DNA from 4 places in the Streptosporangium oxazolinicum genome. Region 1 is predicted to be linked to each of the others. Evidence: riboswitches for the same ligand, from Rfam matches in the RefSeq annotation. Region 1 holds a riboswitch; each other region holds the start of a gene.
The links. Region 1 has a riboswitch for cobalamin ahead of metE (5-methyltetrahydropteroyltriglutamate--homocysteine S-methyltransferase). Riboswitches for the same ligand answer to the same signal wherever they lie in the genome.

Region 1 (4,769 bases):
CAGGGGTGGACCCAGACCGATCTCGCCCGTGAGCTAGGTGTTTCCCAGGCATGGGTCTCCGAGGTGTCCCGAGGTCAGAAGGACACCGGCATGGCCAAGGCCGTCAACCTACTGGCGCGCGTAGGCTGGGAAATACGCATATCGCCTAAAGTGGAGGAGTCCGTGGAACGCAGGGAATTCCTGGCAGCCGCCGCATCCGTTATCTTCGTCCCCTCTACCGGTGCGAATCCCTACCAGGACGCCAGCTATGTGAACACGTTGGCCACGTCACTTGCTCGCAGCCGCTATGAGCTTGGTGGAATTCCCCTCATGTCGCGTGCGTCAAGCCACATGCAGCACGTTGACCGAGTATTGAAAGATGTCAGCGAGCGGCCCCTGCAAAAAGCGGTTTCCGAGCTTATGTACCAGGTCACCCTCGTTCTGTATGACGCGGGAAAGCTTGCCCAGGCCGACCGTACCGGCGGCATCGCGCTTGACCTCGCACTCCGAGCCCAGGACTTCAAGAGCCAGGCCCGCGCGTACGACAGCCTGAGCCGGGTCGGTCTCTATCGAGGTGATCATGCCCGAGGGGTTACCTACGCTCAGCGGGGACTACAGGTCCCGGACATCACCGGTAGCCAGCGGGCGTCTTTGAATATGAGGCTCGGGCGTTCCCTGGCGCTCATACCGGAGCAGAAAGCGGCGTCCCGGGACGCGCTCGATCGTGCGCTCAATGTCGGAGGGCTTTCCCCCTTCGGGGAAGCCGCCCTGGCGGGTGACGTCGGCATCGGACTGAGCCAACTCCGCGAATATGGGGAAGCCGGAACGCTTCTCAACGAAGCGGCCAGCACCATCGGGCAATGGTCACCGCTTTTCCGGGCCCAATACCTGGGACGGCAGATACAAACGGCACTGAGGGCTTCCGACCCTTCTTTCGCGGCCGATCGGATGAACGAACTGGCGCGAGCGCTCCCGTTCGTCGCTTCGGCGAGGGTCGACAAACGGGTGCATGAAATACTCCGAGCGTCCCTCAAATGGAACGCCACCCCGGAGATACGACAGGCGCGCGAACACCTGCAATCCATGATTTCCCCCGAAACCCCACCGCTCGCCGCATGACAACTGGCCTATGTTGTTACCCGTTCTCTGGTAATCGTGCGTGCAGTCACGATGCGTTGCCGTGTCGGTGGCCGCTTCCGGCGTAGCGCCATTCCGGCAGGGGGGCGGTCTCTTCGGCAGGGGCAGGCGGGCCGAGAAACGTCTGAGCTTGCGCGGCCCGGTGGTCAGCACGGGTACGGCGAGGCTCGCCAAGGGGGTGCCGTTCATGATCAGTGGCAGCGAAGATCCCAGCCCGGGTCATGGAGGTTGTCCTGCACCTCGACGATGATCAGCTTGTCGTCGAAGCTCAGGGGAAGGGTGGGGGCTCCGAAGGTGTCCAGACGACGACGGAGATTCCGCCTCCTTCGATGCCGATCTGCGCGGCTTTGTAGTGACGCGCGACCTCGTCCGGCGACAGTTTCGTGCCCAGGTTGAACCTGAGGCGGTAGTCGCAGTGGTTGCTGTTGCCCCGCAGCGCCACTGACGCCTGCACCTCGTCATCGGAGAATCTGGTCTCGGGAGGTAGAGGATAGCTAAGAAAACGGTTGGCAAGGCCGTCGAGTTGACGGTTGTGAATCCACTGAGGCGTCATGATGAGCGCGAAGAACAGTACGAATGATGCCGCGATAGCCGCCGGGAGTTTCCAGCGCCGCTTCCGTCTCGCCGTCGATGGTGGTCGCGTGCTGTGGAGGTCGTCCTGCGCAGTGCTCGGCATGGTCTCCATGGTCGTGCGGCACGCGTGCGATGATCAAGAGAGGGAGCTGGAACCGCGCTTCGCCGCTTCTCGTGGAAGAGCCGGGAAGTTGAACGGTGATGAGCTGTGAAAGCGTTGGCTCGGCCTGTATGGGGTCACGTCCCGTACCTGCCACACCGCCAGGAAAAATCCCTTACCGGAGGGGTTTTGGTGGCTGCCGGCGGGAGGCGCGGCTCTCGAACCGCTCACCCGCGTTCTGCGGGTGGACCGGCCAACCTAAGGGCTGGTCGGCGGGGCGACGACCAACTCGGTGTCCGGGTCGTGGTCGATCTGCGGAGGGCCAGCGACGATCATGGTGGCTCGGGCCCACGGCTGTTCTCGTGAGATGAACGGCAGTTCCTCCAGCAGCCAGTTCGCCACGTGCTCCAGCTGCTTGGGGGAGTCGCCGTCGCGGACGACCAACAAGCGCTCTTGCTCGTCGAGGTCACCCTGCATCCACACCGAGGCGTCCAACCACGGGGCAAGCTCTTCGCGGATGATGCCGGTGCCCTCGACCCAGATGAAGTCGGCACCGGCGGGAATGGTGATCGATCCGGGCCGGTCGTGGGTGATCCAGGCATCAGGGCGGAAGTTCACCGCTTCACCCCGGTGCAGGGGGTGCAGGATGTTCTCGACGAGCACGGCGCCCCAGTCGAAGTAGGCGTGGTTCCAGGCGATGTCGTCGGTGTGCACGATGGCGGAGTTAGGCACCCCCTTGCGTAGCCGCTCGGCCAGGGTCGTCTTGCCGGCGCCGCCCCGGCCGTCGATCGCGATCACCCGCGGGCGTCCGGTGACGTCGGGTGAAGCATCACGCAGCTGCCGGACGGCGTCGAGCACGGTCACCACCCGCCAGCCAACGGCCTCGGTCTCGCCTGGATGCAGATGCATCGACAACCTGTCTTCGAAAGAGAGGACAAAGATCAGCATACGAGCCGCTGCCGTCGACCAGTCACGCTGAACGATGTACAGCAGCACCACTTCACACGATCACACACCACCAGCCCGTCGTCCCTCTCTTTCGCAATCCCAGGAGCGGTCGCGATGCGCTGCCGACCTTGATCTCCACCAAATCACCCTCAAAGACCTACCGGCCATTCCCCGGGGCAGCTCGCGGCGTACCACCGCTCGGCGAACGGCTCCCTGGTGGTCTGCGAGGTGTCTCCTCCACCCGGGACGAGCCCATTTCTTCTGCAGGGGCATTTCCGAAGGCGGCCTTCTTTCCTTTCCCACCCTCCGGGTGGCCGCAGTACGGTTCCCGCTTCTTCGATGCGCCGGACGGTGGCTCCGGCCGGAGGTGCGGGCGGGTTATGCTCGTGGTGCGGTTGGTTCTTCCGGTGTCGTGTTGGCGCTGGGAGTCGTAAGAGGGAACCCGGTGGGAGTCCGGGACTGCCCCGCAGCGGTGAGTGGGAACGAACGCCGTCATAGGCACTGGGTGCGTGGCATCTGGGAAGCGACGGTCAGTAGGGGTTGAGTGTGGTGCCCGCGAGTCCGAAGACCTGCCAGCCGTCCGTGTGCCGTCCGGTGCGCGGTGATCCGTGGCCTCGTGGGAGGGCCTGGGAGGTGTCTTTCCCGTGTGTTCCTTCCGTGTGGCTGTGGGTTGGCATGGCATGAGCCGAGGGAAGGACGCCATGAGTCAGGTCACTACGACCGTTTTGGGGTATCCCCGTATCGGGGGCCGTCGCGAGTTGAAGCGGGCGACGGAGGATTACTGGGCCGGGCGCACGGACGCCGCCGCTCTTCGGGAGACGGCCGAGGGTCTGCGGGAGCGGACGTGGCGGGAGCTGTCGGAGGCGGGGCTGGACGCGGTGCCGTCCAACACGTTCTCGCTGTATGACCACGTGCTGGACACGATCGCGATGGTGGGGGCGGTGCCCGAGCGGTTCGCCGGGGCCGCCGACCCGTACTTCGCGATGGCCCGGGGCGCCGAGGGGGTGGCGCCGCTGGAGATGACCAAGTGGTTCGACACCAACTACCACTACCTGGTTCCCGAGCTGGGACCCGGCACCCGGTTCCGGCTCGACTGGAGCAAGCCGCTCACCGAGTACGCCGAGGCGCGGCGGCTGGGCGTCGAGACCCGGCCGGTGCTGGTCGGGCCGCTGTCGTTCCTGCTGCTGGCCAAGTCCACCGAGCCCGGCTTCGCGCCGCTGCGGCTGCTGGACGGCCTGCTGGAGACCTACGCCGAGCTGCTGGAACGGATGGCCGCGGCGGGGGTGACCGAGGTGCAGCTGGACGAGCCGGTGCTGGCCGCCGACCGTACGGACGAGGAGCTGGCCGCGCTGCGCCGGGCCTACGCGCGGCTGGGCGCGCTCAGCAGTCGGCCCCGGATGCTGGTGGCCACCTACTTCGGTGAGATCGGGCCCGCGCTGGAGATCCTGGCCCGAGGCCCGGTCGAGGCCGTCGGCCTGGACTTCGTCTCGGCGCCCGGCAACCTGGAGGCGCTGGCCGCCGTCGGCGGGCTGCCCGGCAAGACCCTCGTCGCCGGGGTCGTCGACGGCCGCAACGTCTGGCGTACCGACACCGCGAAGGCGCTGGCGACCTGCGCCGCGCTGCTCGGGCTGAGCGACCGGCTGGTGGTGAGCACCTCCTGCTCGCTGCTGCACGTCCCGCTCGACCTGGACGCCGAGACCTCGCTGGACCCTCGGCTGCGCGAGCGGCTGGCCTTCGCCAGGCAGAAGGTCGACGAGGTCGTACGGATCGGCAGGGCGCTGAACGGTGAGGAGGTCATCGCGGGGGAGAACGTCACGGAGCGGTTCCTCAACCCCCGGGTGCGGGCCAGGCTGGACGCGCTGGGCAAGGGCACCCCGCGCGCCCCGCACGCCGAGCGGCTCGCCGTGCAGAACGCCGACCTGGGTCTGCCGCCGCTGGCCACCACCACCATCGGCTCCTTCCCGCAGACCGGCGAGGTGCGCCAGGCCCGCGCCGCCCTGCGCGCGGGCGACATCGACAGGGCCGGGTACGA
Region 2 (4,769 bases), on a different contig from region 1:
AAGGTCTCGGTGCCGCGTGTCATGCGAGGTGGTGTTCGCTCCTAAGCTCGGGGTGTGGCGAAATACTTCGATGTGCATCCGGACACTCCCCAACCCCGGCTGATCGGCCAGGTGGTCGAGATTCTGCGTACGGACGGGCTGATCGCGTATCCAACGGACTCGGGCTACGCGCTGGGGTGTCGGCTGGGAAACAAGGAAGGCATCGACCGGATCAGAGAGATCCGCGACCTCGGCAGTGATCATCACTTCACCCTGGTCTGTAGAGACTTTGCCCAGTTTGGGCAGTTCGTGCATGTGAGCAATGCGCTGTTCCGCTCGGTCAAGGCGGCGACCCCCGGCGGCTACACCTTCATCCTGCCCGCGACCAAGGAGGTGCCGCGGCGGTTGCTGCACCCCCGGAAGAAGACGGTCGGTGTCCGGATCCCCGACCATGTCGTCACACAGGCGCTGCTGGCCGAGCTCGGCGAACCGCTGGTGTCGAGCACCCTGCTACTGCCCGACGAGGCCGAGCCCCTGACGCAGGGCTGGGAGATCAAGGAGAGGCTCGATCACGTGGTGGACGCCGTCATCGACGCCGGTGAGTGCGGCGCCGTCCCGACGACGGTCGTCGACTTCTCGCAGGACGAGCCCGAGATTCTCCGCCGGGGCACCGGAGACCCGTCCCTCTTCGAGTAGGGGCACGGCGGCTCGCGGGAGTCAGTCGGCGTGTCCGTGCGGGTCCCACCCCGGGACGCGGTCACCGCGAAGGGCCCGGTCCGGACCATCTGGCCGATCGGCGGTCCGGACCGGGCCGCGAAATAAATCTACATTGTAAAGGCGCCCGACCAGATTCAAGATCATTTAAACGCAAACCACAAAACCATCACCTACGAGCAACACCGTCGGTCTTCTCGATGTCGATCACGCCGTCGCCGGTGATCGGTGCCGTTCGCCCGGTGTGGTTGGTGACACGCATGGGTTCCTCTCCGTCGTGAGCTTCGTGGCTTCGTCATTGGTTCGCCAGGCCGATTCAACGGGGCCCGGGAGGGGACTGGGCTCACAGCCCAAACTTCCGGGGGTGATGGGGCTCAGCGCGAGGTGCGGGGGATCTTCAGGGCCGGTCACGGCTCCGGTGGGTCGCCCGGCCGGTCATGTCGATCGTCACGGCTTCCGCAGGGTTTTCGCAGGCGCGGCGAAGCCGAGGTCTGCTTTGTCGTTGATGGTGGTTGTGCGAGCATGGTTGGCGTAGGCGACGGCGGACTGAGGAAGCCGGTGTGAATCCGGCGCGGTCCCGCCACTGTGATCGGCGAGCGAATCCCGACGAAGCCACTGCCCGGATAACGGGTGGGAAGGCCGGGAGGAGCGTTGACCCGAGAGCCAGGAGACTCACGCGGTCGCCTCCTCGCAGAAATTGGGGCGGATCTCCCCAAGGGAGGAACGGTGATCGCCATGCCTGGCCCCCGGCCCACCGGCTCCGGACGCGCCGACGACGTGGCTTCTGTCGCCTGGCCGGGGCTGCTTCCCGCATCACCGTCGGAGGTGTCGGCCGCGGTCGCCGATGTTTCCGCGATCAGTGGTTACTTCGAGCTCGAGGTCGGTCCGATCGAGGTGGGCTGGCGACCGCTCATTGATCTGGCGGCCGATTCCGGGCTCCTGCGGCGGCGGATCATCGATGTCGCCGGACGTCTGGGGACCGACGAGCCGAGGGTGGCGGCCTCGATCCTGTTTCAGGGGCTTGCCGCTCGCCTGTGGTCACCTGTCGTCGGTGCGGTGGTAACGCATGATCTGCTCTTGGACCTGGCGTCTGTTCACTGGCGGGAGGTGTCCGGCGGGCCGTTGCCGCTGCGGGCCGAGCGTCCGACCGGTCGGCGGATCCTTGATCCCGCCGGGGTCGCCGAACCGTTGTATCGCGGTGTGCTGACCGAGGTGCTGGAGCCGTTGGCGTGGTCCGTACGGGAGGTCGTGGGGATTGCCCCTGGGCTGTTGTGGGGTAATGCCGCCTCCGCGCTGGCCGGAACGGTTCGGACCGTCGTCGACCGGTGCCCCGGATTCGCCGTTCGGGCTATCGCGCTTGGGCGTGAGCTGCTCGCGCTGGGAGTGTTGCGGGGTGGCGGTGATCTGGTCGAACCCGTTCCCGGGCAGCCGTTCTTCGTTCGGCGTACCTGCTGTCTGTTCTACCGTCTGCCCGGGGGCGGCAAGTGTGGTGACTGTGTTCTCGTCGATTCCGGGACCCGTCACCGGCAGTGGGCTGCGGCTTTGCGGCAGCCCGGAGGGTCTTGATGAGCTACCTTCGGGGTGAGCGGGTGGTCATGGATGGTCTTGGGTGGTTCTGGCGATCGCGGCGGTGTGCTCGTCGGCGGTCATGCCGAGGGTGGGGTGGTGCTGGTTGAGGTCGTGCTGGTCGTCGGCCCACTGCCGGTAGTCCTGCCGCAGGGTGGTGGCGTCGGAGTCGAGGGCGAGGGCGATGTCGGCCCAGGTGGCTCCGGCCAGCAGTGCGTGGTGGATGTTGGCGGGGTGGCGTACGGTGCGTGCGATGCTCTCGGCCAGTGCCAGCAGTTCGAGGTGTTCGGCGACGGTGAGCGGGGGCCGGTCTTCGGTTCCGTGCCGGGTGGGGTCGTAGGTTCCCCGGGCCATCAGTTCCGCGCGGGCGCGGGCTGACGCGTTTCGGGCGGCCAGCTCGTTGTAGCGCTCCAGTTGCCGGCTGACGGGCAGGTCGTAGCGGGCGTCGTGCCAGGTTGTGATGTTCTCGGGCGGGGTCATGGTGGCTTCTCCGGGACGGTCGGGGGTTGGCTTCCGGCGGGGCCGTGCGGGATGTGGTCGAGGCTCGCGTCTCAAGCCGACCGGCGCCCCATGACGAGGTCGGCGGTGATGCGGACCGGCGTGCACAATGTCTGGCCGTGCGCCCGGAACAAGGCATCGCGGGAGCTGAAATATCCCAGGTCGGCTAGCACGTAGTTGGACAGGTCACATGATGAGCCGGTGATGCCGTCCCAATCGACGGCGGTGCGGGCCACCGCGTCGAAGAGCGTCTCAGCACCGATGTTGGTGAATCCCTCCTTCCTCCGCAGCGTGTTCAGCTCGCCGTACAACTCGGAGACGGTCACCCATTCACCGTCGAGCAGGAACTCCGGCCAGGCGAGCACCACCTGGCGCGGGACCAATGCTCGTAGCCGGGGAAAGCGAGGGTGCCAGAAGCGTCCGCTCACCAGTAATCCCCTGACCCGGCTGGCGATTCCGTGGGCCCGTCCTACCGCTTCCAGCGCCGCCAGTCGCTGGCTGCACGATCCGCGCTCCAGGAGAAGCGTTCTGGAGACCGGCTGGGTGTCGTTCATGGCATACACCGGGCGTATTCGCGCGGTGATGAGCCGGTGGGCCGTGATCAGGAGATCCCGATCCGTCGAGGTGTCTTTACGCCGGGCTTCGGTCGCCAGCTCCAGCACCCGGGGATGCTGCCAGTCGAGGATGGGTGTGGCCGACGGTTCTCTCCCGCTTGTTTCTCGGTGGACGGCAGCGCGACGACGCCGTGAGGGGGAAGGCGACGGCTTCATTCCATGACCGTATCGGAGTCCGTGACGTGTCCGGTTCTGTTCGAGCGCGTACGGATGGCGGTTTCGCGCCGGGTGCGGCGTGCGGGCCGTCGAGTCCGTCTGTCTCGCTTGGGGGAAGGGTGGGTTGGTCGTACGCCGCGGGGGCGGGTCGTGGTCTGGTCCCTGCGGTGTCGTCGTCGCGGGTTTCGTACGGCACGCCGTTACGGCTCGCTCCCGGGGTGTTGTCCATTCGGTGTGTTTTCTCGCCTGGTCAGCGGGGTCGTGGGGTGGAGGCGTAGGGGAGCAGGGCCATTTCGCGGGCGTTTTTGATCGCGGTGGCCAGTTGGCGTTGTTGCTGGACGGTGACTCCGGTGACGCGGCGTCCGCGGATTTTGCCGCGGTCGGAGATGAAGGCGCGGAGCAGGGTGGTGTCCTTGTAGTCGATGTGGCTCACGCCGTGTAGCGGATTGGTCTTCTTGCGGGGGGTGCGGCGGGGTTTCACGCGGAGGTCTCCTTCAGGTCGAGGTCGAGGACGAAGGCGAACGGGTCGGGGTATGTGGCCCAGATGTCGGAGCCTGCCAGGGTTTCGGTCTCGGTGAGCAGGCAGGAGTCCAGTAGGCGGTGGATGCGGTCGCGGTCGAGGTCGGGGCCGGTGAAGACGAGGTGCTGGACGCGGTCGCCGAGTTGGGGAGTCCAGTCGAGGGTGGCGGCCATGCGGCGGGCGGGGCTTTGTGTCTCCCAGGCGGCTTCGGGCAGGGTGACCAGCCAGGGGCCGGCGTCCTCGATGGTGATGACTCCGGCGACGGCGTCCCAGGCGAGCAGGCGTTCGTGCCGGTTGGCCAGCCAGAATCGGCCGCGGCTGCGGACGGTTTCGGTGACGAGTTCGTCGACGGCGTCGAACAGTCGTTGGGGGTGCAGGGGGCGTAGCCGGTGCCAGACGACGGTGGAGATCTCCCCGGTTTGCGCGTCGCAGGGTAGTTGGGCGGTGGCCGGGTCGACGCGGGCTCCGAGCATTTCCACGTCGATTCTCGTGCCGGTGACCGTGGGCAGGGTGCGGTCGGGGGGTGCGGCCGGGGTGGTGGGGGCGAGGTGGCCGAGTACGGCCAGGGTGAGTTCGATGTCCTCCTCGTCCGTGCCGGACACGATGAGGGCGGTGGCGTATTCGATCTGGCGGGTGAGCACCTCGGCCAGGTGGCGTGTGTCGCCGGCCGCCGCGTGTTTGCCGTGGGCGGCGAGGGTGTCGTCGCAGCTGATGTCGTCGGT
Region 3 (4,769 bases), 410 kb from region 1:
CTGCCTCTCGCCCCCGCGCCCCCGGTGCCCCGGCCTCGCTCCGGCCTGCCGGGGGCGCTGTGGGCACCGGGGGGCTCTTCGGGCTCCCGCGCGGTCCGATGACTCATGTCCGAGTGCGGGCGACATTTCCACATACCCCCGCTTCGTCACAGAAAGTGAGTAAGAAGTAACCTTTGGTGTGAGGGTTTCCTGGGGGAAGGGGCGCTTATGCGCCGCAGGGGGTTTTTCGCACTGGCGGCGGGGGTCCTGGTCGCCGCGGGGTGTGACGCGGGCGGCGGTGCCGGTCCGGCGGTGAAGCGCCTGTTCATCCTCGAACCGACCGCCGACGGCCACGGCTGGGACGGGATCGCGGGCAGGCTGGCGACCGTCCTGGTCCAGTCGGGACTGGCGCGTACCGCCATGGCCGTCGAGCGGCGGGGTGCCCTGGGCTCCGCCCCGCGCGACGCGTTCGGCGCCTTCCACGGCCCCTTCGCGCGCGAAGGCAGGCTGCTCGTCACCGCGATGCCGATGGTGGCCGCCGCGGAGATCGCCAACACCACCGCCGTGGTGAACGCCGCCACCCCCATCGCCCGCCTGGTCGGCGACTGGGCGGTCCTGGTCGTCCCCTCCGACTCCCGCCTGCGTACCTTCGAGGACTTCGCCGCGCGGCTGCGCGGGAACCCGGCGGGGCTGACGGTCGGCGGCGGGGCGGAGGGCGGCTCCGACCACGTGCTCTACGGGATGATCGGCAAGTGCCTCGGGGTGGACACCCGGCTGCTGGAGTACGCCGGATACCTCGCCCCCGAGGATGCCGCCGAGGCGCTCCAGGTCGGCCGGGTGGCGGCCCTGCTGGGATCGGCGCGCGCCCTGCGGCCTGAAATCAGGGCGGGCCGTCTGCGGCCCCTGGTGGTCTCCTCCGGCGGCCGGATCGACGGGATCGACGCGCCGACGCTCATGGAGGTCGACGTCCGGCTGGAGTACAGCGACTGGTGCGGCCTGCTGGGCCCCAAGGACATGAGTCCGGGGGACCGGGACGCCGCGATCGACCTGTGTGACAGGATCGACGCCGCGCCGCGCTGGCGTTCCCTGTGCGCTGCCCACGGCTGGAGCCGGGTCTATCTCAGTGGCGACGAGTTTCGCCAGTGGCTCTTCACCGAGACGGCACGCACCCGCGGTGTCCTCCACGAGCTCGGGCTGTTGAAGTCCTCCGACACAACCTGTTGGGGTAGTTGCGTCAGACGCCCCTAGATGTAGGATCCTGCTCGTTGCTGGTTCGCCCCGCGAGGGGCGAGGCAAGAGGGAACCCGGTGAGATTCCGGTGACTGCCCCGCAGCGGTGAACGGGAACGAAAGCCGTCAGTCAAGCACTGGGCGAACCATGCCTGGGAAGCGACGGCCGGTAGGCATGTGCGGTGCGCCCGTGAGTCCGAAGACCTGCCGGTGACGTGACTGTCCAGGGCCTCGTGGGAGGGCCCGCGGAACGAGGCGATCCGGCGTGCCCGGGATCGCTCGCGGACGCGTGCCCCTCCGGCGGAGCCGTACGGGGAAGTTCGAGCGAGCGAGGGGCACTACGTGACACAGGCATTGGCGGAGACCACCACGGGGAGCGCCGGAACCACCGGGAACACCGGGAACACCGGGAACGCGGCGGCGGCCACGATGGGCACCGGGAGCACCGGAAACACCGGGAGCGCGGCGGACGATCGCAGGCTGGCCATCGACGAGGCGGCCGCCCGGGTGATCACCGATCCGGAGAACTCCAGGGTCGCCGCCGCGATGCTGGCCGAGCTGATCGCCGACGAGGCCGCCGAGCACGGCGTCCGCCGCTTCTCCGAGTCCGTCGCCGCGACCCACGAGGCGGGGCTGATCCAGGACGGGCTCGCGGAGTTCGTGGCCGCCCACGCCGGGGTCCTGGACGCGCTCGTCGACCCGGAGGCCGACGCCAGGTTCGAGTACTTCGGGCTGCGTACCGTCTACGACCGCTACCTGCTGCGCCACCCGCGAACCCGCAAGGTCCTGGAGCGCCCGCAGCACTTCTTCCTCCGGGTGGCCTGCGGCCTGTCCGAGACCGTCGAGGAGGCCGCCGAGCTGTACGCGCTGATGGCCACCCTGTCCTACCTGCCCAGCTCGCCCACGCTGTTCAACTCCGGCTCCCGCAGGCCCCAGCTCTCCTCGTGCTTCCTGCTCGACTCGCCCCGCGACGAACTGGAGTCCATCTACGAGCGCTACGGGCAGGTCGCGCGGCTGTCGAAGTACGCGGGGGGCATCGGGATCGCCTGGACCAGGGTCCGCTCGCGGGGCTCGCTGATCCGGGGCACCAACGGCCACTCCAACGGCATCGTGCCCTGGCTGCGCACGCTCGACTCCAGCGTCGCCGCGGTCAACCAGGGAGGCCGCCGCAAGGGCGCGGCCTGCGTCTACCTGGAGCCCTGGCACGCCGACGTCGAGGAGTTCCTGGAACTGCGCGACAACACCGGCGAGGAGGCCCGCCGCACGCACAACCTGAACCTGGCCAACTGGATCCCCGACGAGTTCATGCGCCGGGTCGAGGCCGACGGCGTCTGGTCGCTGTTCGACCCCAAGGAGGTCCCGCACCTCACCGACCTGTACGGCGCCGCGTTCGACGACGCCTACCGGGCCGCCGAGGCCGAGGGCCGCTTCACCCGGCAGATCCCGGCCCGCACCCTGTACGGGCGGATGATGCGCACGCTCGCCCAGACCGGCAACGGCTGGATGACCTTCAAGGACGCGGCGAACCGGACCTCCAACCAGACGGCCAGGCCGGAGAACGTCATCCACCTGTCCAACCTCTGCACCGAGATCCTGGAGGTCACCGGCGACGCGGAGACCGCCGTCTGCAACCTCGGCTCGATCAACCTCGCCGCCCATCTGTCGGCGGAGGCCGGGGACGGGGTCGACTGGGCACGGCTGCGCGCGACCGTCCGCACCGCCGTGCGCTTCCTCGACCGCACCATCGACCTGGGCTTCTACCCGACCCCCGAGGCGGAGGCCGCCAACCGCAGGTGGCGCCCGATCGGGCTCGGCGTGATGGGCCTGGCCGACGTGCTGTTCACGCTGCGGCTGCCGTTCGACTCGCCGCGCGCCCTGGAGCTGTCCACCAGGATCTCCGAGGAGATCGCGCTCGCCGCCTACCGGACCTCCTCCGACCTGGCCGTGGAGCGGGGCCGCCATCCCTCGTACGAGGAGACGAGGGCCGCCGCCGGGGTGCTGCACCCCGACCACTACGGGGCGGCGGGGTCGGCGGAGTGGGCGGAGCTCAGGGAGCGGATCGCCGGGACCGGCCTGCGCAACTCGCTGATGATCGCGATCGCGCCGACGGCCACGATCGCCTCCATCGCGGGCTGCTACGAGTGCATCGAGCCGCAGGTCTCCAACGTCTTCAAGCGCGAGACCCTCTCGGGGGAGTTCCTCCAGGTCAACCGCTATCTCGTCCGCGACCTCCAGGCCCGTGGCCTGTGGACCGCGCAGATCCGCGACGCGATCAAGCGCGCCGACGGCTCCGTGCAGGACATCCCCGAGATCCCCGCCGACCTGAGGACGCTCTACCGGACCGCCTGGGAGCTGCCGCAGAAGGCACTCATCGACCTGGCCGCCGCGCGCACCCCGTACATCGACCAGTCGCAGTCGCTGAACCTCTTCATGGCCACGCCGACCATCGGCAAGCTCTCCTCGATGTACGCCTACGCCTGGAAGTCGGGCCTCAAGACCACCTACTACCTGCGCTCGCGCCCGGCCACCCGGATCGCGCAGGCCACCGTGGCGGCGCCGGTGGAGCGGGCCGTCCTCGACCCCGAGGCCGTCGCCTGCTCCCTGGAGAACCCCGAGTACTGCGACGCCTGCCAGTAGCCGTCCCAGTCCCTCGGAAGCCCCGCCGTGACCACCCAGAAAGGCATTTCCCGATGTTGCTCGACCCCGGCATGGACCTCACCCTGCGGCCGATGCGCTACCCCGAGTTCTACGAACGCTACCGGGCCGCGATCCGCAACACCTGGACCGTCGAGGAGGTGGACCTCACCTCCGACCTGGCGGACCTGGCGAGGATGACGCCCGAGGAGCGCCACCTGATCAACCGCCTCGTGGCGTTCTTCGCCACCGGCGACTCGATCGTGGCCAACAACCTCGTCCTCAACCTCTACCAGCACCTCAACGCCCCCGAGGCGCGCCTGTATCTCAGCAGGCAGCTGTTCGAGGAGGCGGTGCACGTCCAGTTCTACCTGACCCTGCTGGACACCTACCTGCCCGACCCGGACGAGCGGGTCAAGGCCTTCGCCGCTGTCGAGCACATCCCCTCGATCCGGGACAAGGCGGAGTTCTGCTTCCGCTGGATCGACTCGCTCGGCGGGCTGACCCGGCTGGAGACGCGGGAGGACCGGCGGGCGTTCCTGCTCAACCTGATCTGCTTCGCGGCGTGCATCGAGGGGCTGTTCTTCTACGGGGCCTTCGCCTACGTCTACTGGTTCCGGTCCCGGGGTCTGCTCGGCGGCCTGGCCACCGGGACGAACTGGGTGTTCCGCGACGAGTCCATGCACATGGAGTTCGCCTTCGGCGTCGTGGAGACCGTACGGGCCGAGGAGCCGGACCTGTTCGACGACAAGCTCACCGAGCAGGTCACCCGGATGATCGAGGAGGCGGTCGCGGCCGAGCTGGCCTTCGCGGCCGACCTGTGCGGCGACGGCCTGCTCGGGATGAGCGTGGACCAGATGCGCCAATACCTGGAGTACGTGGCCGACCAGCGCCTGGTCAGGCTCGGGATGCCCGTCCGGTACGGCA
Region 4 (4,769 bases), on a different contig from region 1:
GGCGATGGTGGCGCTGGGCTGGCTGGGGTGGCTGCGCTGGCGCGGCCTGGTCGTCCTGGGGGCGCTCACCTACCCGCTCTACCTGTTCCACACCCCGGCCGCGGTCCTGATCGTCCCCGCCCTGCGGGACACGCTGCCGCCCCCGCTGACCGCCCTGGTCACCCTGCTGGCCGCGATGGCGTTCTCCTACCTGGTGTACCGGGTGGCCGAGCGCCCGCTTCAGGAGTTCGTCAAATCCAGGAGGCGTGGAAGGGCCGAATCCCCGTCTCCGTCACAGCTCCCCGCGCTCTCCCCGTTTCCCCTCGCAACGGGCGAAAAGGCTTCGGTGCCATAACTGTCCGACCACCGGGCATAGTGAAGGGTCTAGGGTCGGGAATAGATACCACGGAGAGAAACAGTCCCTGACGAACAGAGGGTGCGCATGACGGTACGGCGGGTGATGGGCATCGAGACCGAATACGGCATCTCCGTGCCCGGACAGCCGGGGGCCAACGCGATGGTGACCTCCTCTCAGGTCGTGAACGCCTACCTGGCGGCCTCGGCCGCCAGGGTACGGCGCGCGCGATGGGACTTCGAGGAGGAGAACCCGCTGCGGGACGCACGGGGGTTCGACCTCGCGCGGGAGGTGGCCGACCAGAGCCAGCTGACCGACGAGGACCTCGGCCTGGCGAACGTGATCCTCACCAACGGGGCCCGGCTGTACGTGGACCACGCCCATCCCGAATACTCCACGCCCGAGTGCACCAATCCTCGGGCGGCGGTGATCTGGGACAAGGCGGGCGAGCGGGTGATGCACGACGCGGCGGTCCGCGCCTCGGCGATGCCGGCCAACGCCCCGATCCAGCTCTACAAGAACAACACCGACAACAAGGGCGCCTCCTACGGCTGCCACGAGAACTACCTGATGCGCCGGGCCACCTCGTTCGCCGACATCGTCAGGCACCTGACGCCGTTCTTCGTCTCCCGGCAGGTCGTCACCGGCGCGGGCAAGGTCGGCATCGGCCAGGACTCCCGGGGCGAGGGCTTCCAGATCAGCCAGCGGGCCGACTTCTTCGAGGTCGAGGTGGGCCTGGAGACGACGCTCAAGCGGCCGATCATCAACACCCGGGACGAGCCGCACGCCGACCCGGAGAAATACCGCCGCCTGCACGTCATCATCGGCGACGCCAACATGTCGGAGATCTCGACCTACCTGAAGCTGGGATCCACCGCGCTCGTCCTGGCCATGATCGAGGACGGTTACTTCACCCGCGACCTCGCGGTGGACAACCCCGTCCAGGCCCTGCGCGCGGTCTCGCACGACCCCACGCTCAAGTACGAGATCGCCATGCGCGACGGCCGCAGGCTGACGGCCGTGCAGCTCCAAATGGAATACCTGGAGCTCGCGCGCAAGTACGCCGAGGAGCGCAGCGCCAACGGCCTGGACGAGCCCACCAAGGACATCCTGGAGCGCTGGGAGTCGGTCCTCACCCGCCTGGCGGAAGACCCGATGCAGCTGTCCGGGGAGCTCGACTGGGTGGCCAAGCTGGAGCTCCTGGAGGGTTACCGCACCCGTGACGGCCTTCCCTGGTCGCACCCGCGCCTGCAACTCGTCGATCTCCAGTACTCCGACATCCGTCCCGAGCGGGGGCTCTACAACCGGCTGGTGGCCCGGGGCCGCATGCAGCGCCTGGTCACCGAGGAAGAGGTCCAGCGGGCCATCGAGGTGCCGCCCAGCGACACCCGTGCCTACTTCCGCGGCCGTTGCCTGAGCCAGTACAGCGAGTCGGTGGCCGCGGCCTCCTGGGACTCGGTCATCTTCGACATCCCCGGCCGCGAGTCGCTGCAGCGCGTCCCCACCCTTGAGCCGCTGCGCGGCACCAAGGCCCACGTGGGCGAGCTGTTCGACCGCTGCCGTACCGCCGCGGAGCTGGTGACGGCGCTGACCGGCGAGCAGTGACCGCCTGAGAGGGGGGAGGCGGCCCGGCCGGGCAGCCTCCCCCCTCGGCGTACCCGGGCTCGCCGGATCCCCGCGAACCGGACAGCCGGATTGACGGGGGACGGAGAACCGGGGTACGTTCCGGATGTTTTGTGGCGGTGCGAGGGAAATCCGGTGAGATTCCGGTGCGGTCGCGCCACTGTAACCGGCCCGCGAGGGCCGGGAGCCAGGTCACACTCGACCGCCACCGACCTACGAAAAGGGACGCGTCAATCCCGGAGGAGGTGGCCGTGAGCCAGATCTCGGCACCGCACGCCCAGCCCATCCCATGGCCCTCGCTCACCCGCTGGCTGCTCGCCGTACCGGTGCTGCTGCTCCTCGCCTACCTGGTCACCTTCGACCAGGGAGCGATCTCCCAGGCGGGAAACTACCTGCACGAACTCATGCACGACGGGCGTCACCTGCTCGGCGTGCCGTGTCACTGAGCCACAGGTGATCACCAAACTCATCGTCCGGGGCCTCGTCGTCGGACTGCTCGCAGGGCTGCTCGCGGCCGTCTTCGCCTACACCGTCGGCGAACCGCGCATCGACCAGGCCATCGCGCTGGAGGAGGCGGCCGCGGCCGCCGCCCCGGCCGAGACGCACGACGACACCGGCACCGCGGCCCACTCCCACGACGAGGAGGAGGCCCTGGTCAGCAGGGACGGGCAGCGCTTCGGGCTCTTCCTCGCCCTCGGCCTGTACGGCCTGGCGGTCGGGGGCCTGTTCTCCCTCGTCTACGCGGCCGTACGCGGGCGGGCGGGACCCCGCTCGGAACCGGTGCTCGCGGTCACCCTCGCCGCCGCCGCGTTCACCGCCGTCGTCCTCATCCCTTTCGTGAAATATCCCGCCAACCCACCGGCTGTCGGTGATCCGGAGACCATCAACCAGCGCACCGTGCTCTACCTGGTCGCCGTGGTCATCGGGATCCTCGCCGTCGCCGCCGGGGTCGCCGCCCACCGCTACGCCTCGCGGAGCGAACCGTGGGTGCGCTGGCTGTCGGCGGGCGCCGCCGTGCTGATCCCCGTCGTCGCGGCCTGGATCCTCCTGCCGGAGATCTCGGAGGTGCCCCAGGGCTTCCCCGCCGACCTCCTGTGGGACTTCAGGGTCGCCTCCATAGGGACCCAGGTGGTCTTCTGGGCCGGTGTCGGCGCGCTGTTCGCCTTCGCCGCCCGCAGGCGCGGCCCGGTGTGACGACCCCCTCGGGGGTCACCCGCCTGCTCCTGGTCTGCCACGCCTCCACCTCGGCGACGGCGCGGGCCGCGTTCCCGGGCGACGAACCGCTCGACGAACGCGGCCTGCGCCGGGCCGAGGGGATGGCGCGGGACCTCGCCCCGGGTCCCGCGGCCTGCCCGGCCGAGTTGCGCTGCGTCCAGACGGCGGCGGCACTCGGCCTGCGGGCCGAGCACGACCCGCTGCTGGCCGACTGCGACTACGGCCGCTGGAGCGGCATGACGCTCGGCGAGGTCGAGGCCGCCGAACCCGAGGCGCTCGCGTCCTGGCTCGGCGACCCCGGCGCGGCGCCCCACGGCGGGGAACCGGTCACCGCGCTCCTCGCCAGGGTGTCCGGCTGGCTCGCCGCCCGCGCCCCCGGCAGGGCCGTCGCGGTCACCCACCCGGCGATCATCCGCGCCGCGGTCGTCCACGCCCTCGGCGCCCCCGCCCAGGCGTTCTGGCGCGTCGACGTCGCGCCACTGGCCCAGGTGAGGCTCACCGGGCGCGGCGGGCGCTGGCGGCTCAGCTACTCCCCCTGACGGCTCCACCGACGTGACGGCCCGACGACTTGACGAAGGAGATCCCGAAGGTGCGTGACTCCCGCTATCCCTTCACCGCGATCGTGGGGCTGGAGGACCTGAAACTCGCGCTGATCCTCAACGCGGTCTCCCCCCGGGTCGGGGGAGTGCTGGTCAGGGGGGAGAAGGGCACCGCCAAGTCCACGGTCGTCCGGGCGCTGGCCGCGCTCCTGCCGCCCGTCGAGGTGGTGACCGGCTGCCGCTTCTCCTGCGACCCCGCCGCCCCCGACCCCGGCTGCCCCGACGGGCCGCACGAGGCCCGTACGGAACCCCCGGCTCGGCCCGGGGAGGCTCGCTCCGGTGCGGTCCAGGCTGACGCGGCTCAGGCTGCCGTGGCTCAGGCTGCCGTGGCTCCGCCCGGTGGTGACCGGGGCGGCGCGGTGCGGCCCGCGCGACTGGTCGAGTTGCCCGTCGGCGCCTCCGAGGACCGCCTCGTCGGCTCCCTCGACATCGAGCGAGCCCTCACCGAGGGCGTGAAATCCTTCGAACCCGGCCTCCTGGCGGGTGCCCACCGGGGCGTCCTGTACGTCGACGAGGTCAACCTTCTCCACGATCACCTGGTGGACCTGCTGCTCGACGCCGCCGCCCTCGGCACCTGCTACGTCGAGCGCGAGGGGGTGTCGGTCCGGCACGCCGCCCGGTTCCTGCTGGTCGGGACGATGAACCCCGAGGAGGGGGAACTGCGCCCGCAGCTGCTCGACCGCTTCGGGCTGACCGTGGAGGTCCGGGCCTCGCGGGAACCGTCCCAGCGGGTGGACGTGGTCCGGCGCCGCCTGGCCTTCGAGGCCGACCCCGACGCCTTCGCCGCCGCCTGGTCGGAGGAGGAGCGGGCGCTGGCCACGCGCATCGCCGAGGCTCGTACCAGGGTCGCCCAGGTCGTCCTGCCGGACGCGGCGCTGCTCAGGATCGCCACCGTCTGCGCGGGGTTCGAGGTGGACGGGCTCCGGGCCGACCTGGTCACCGCCGGCGCGGCGATCGCGCACGCCGCCTGGCAGGGCCGCACCTCCGTCACCGCCGAC

Region 2: another riboswitch for cobalamin. It lies ahead of ABD817_RS21170 ((2Fe-2S)-binding protein); the one in region 1 lies ahead of metE (5-methyltetrahydropteroyltriglutamate--homocysteine S-methyltransferase).
Region 3: another riboswitch for cobalamin. It lies ahead of ABD817_RS15535 (ribonucleoside-diphosphate reductase subunit alpha); the one in region 1 lies ahead of metE (5-methyltetrahydropteroyltriglutamate--homocysteine S-methyltransferase).
Region 4: another riboswitch for cobalamin. It lies ahead of ABD817_RS27190 (CbtB domain-containing protein); the one in region 1 lies ahead of metE (5-methyltetrahydropteroyltriglutamate--homocysteine S-methyltransferase).

The regions. Positions count from the first base shown of each region.
Region 1 is NZ_BAABAQ010000005.1:417,450-422,218, forward strand. Features, by position in the region: gene ABD817_RS17165 (NsdA family TPR-like regulatory protein) at 1-1,098, shown strand, start outside; gene ABD817_RS17170 (hypothetical protein) at 1,385-1,792, opposite strand; gene ABD817_RS17175 (uridine kinase family protein) at 2,048-2,785, opposite strand; cobalamin riboswitch at 3,117-3,328, shown strand; gene metE (5-methyltetrahydropteroyltriglutamate--homocysteine S-methyltransferase) at 3,439-4,769, shown strand, end outside.
Region 2 is NZ_BAABAQ010000007.1:371,412-376,180, forward strand. Features, by position in the region: gene ABD817_RS21165 (L-threonylcarbamoyladenylate synthase) at 55-675, shown strand; cobalamin riboswitch at 1,202-1,384, shown strand; gene ABD817_RS21170 ((2Fe-2S)-binding protein) at 1,429-2,259, shown strand; gene ABD817_RS21175 (hypothetical protein) at 2,287-2,739, opposite strand; gene ABD817_RS21180 (transglutaminase domain-containing protein) at 2,811-3,527, opposite strand; gene rpsR (30S ribosomal protein S18) at 3,778-4,008, opposite strand; gene ABD817_RS21190 (CobW family GTP-binding protein) at 4,005-4,769, opposite strand, start outside.
Region 3 is NZ_BAABAQ010000005.1:6,711-11,479, forward strand. Features, by position in the region: gene ABD817_RS15530 (tripartite tricarboxylate transporter substrate-binding protein) at 208-1,227, shown strand; cobalamin riboswitch at 1,232-1,434, shown strand; gene ABD817_RS15535 (ribonucleoside-diphosphate reductase subunit alpha) at 1,551-3,845, shown strand; gene ABD817_RS15540 (ribonucleotide-diphosphate reductase subunit beta) at 3,899-4,769, shown strand, end outside.
Region 4 is NZ_BAABAQ010000011.1:205,494-210,262, forward strand. Features, by position in the region: gene ABD817_RS27180 (acyltransferase family protein) at 1-334, shown strand, start outside; gene dop (depupylase/deamidase Dop) at 422-1,939, shown strand; adenosylcobalamin (AdoCbl) riboswitch at 2,058-2,191, shown strand; gene ABD817_RS27190 (CbtB domain-containing protein) at 2,209-2,403, shown strand; gene ABD817_RS27195 (CbtA family protein) at 2,411-3,151, shown strand; gene ABD817_RS27200 (histidine phosphatase family protein) at 3,148-3,711, shown strand; gene ABD817_RS27205 (magnesium chelatase subunit D family protein) at 3,762-4,769, shown strand, end outside.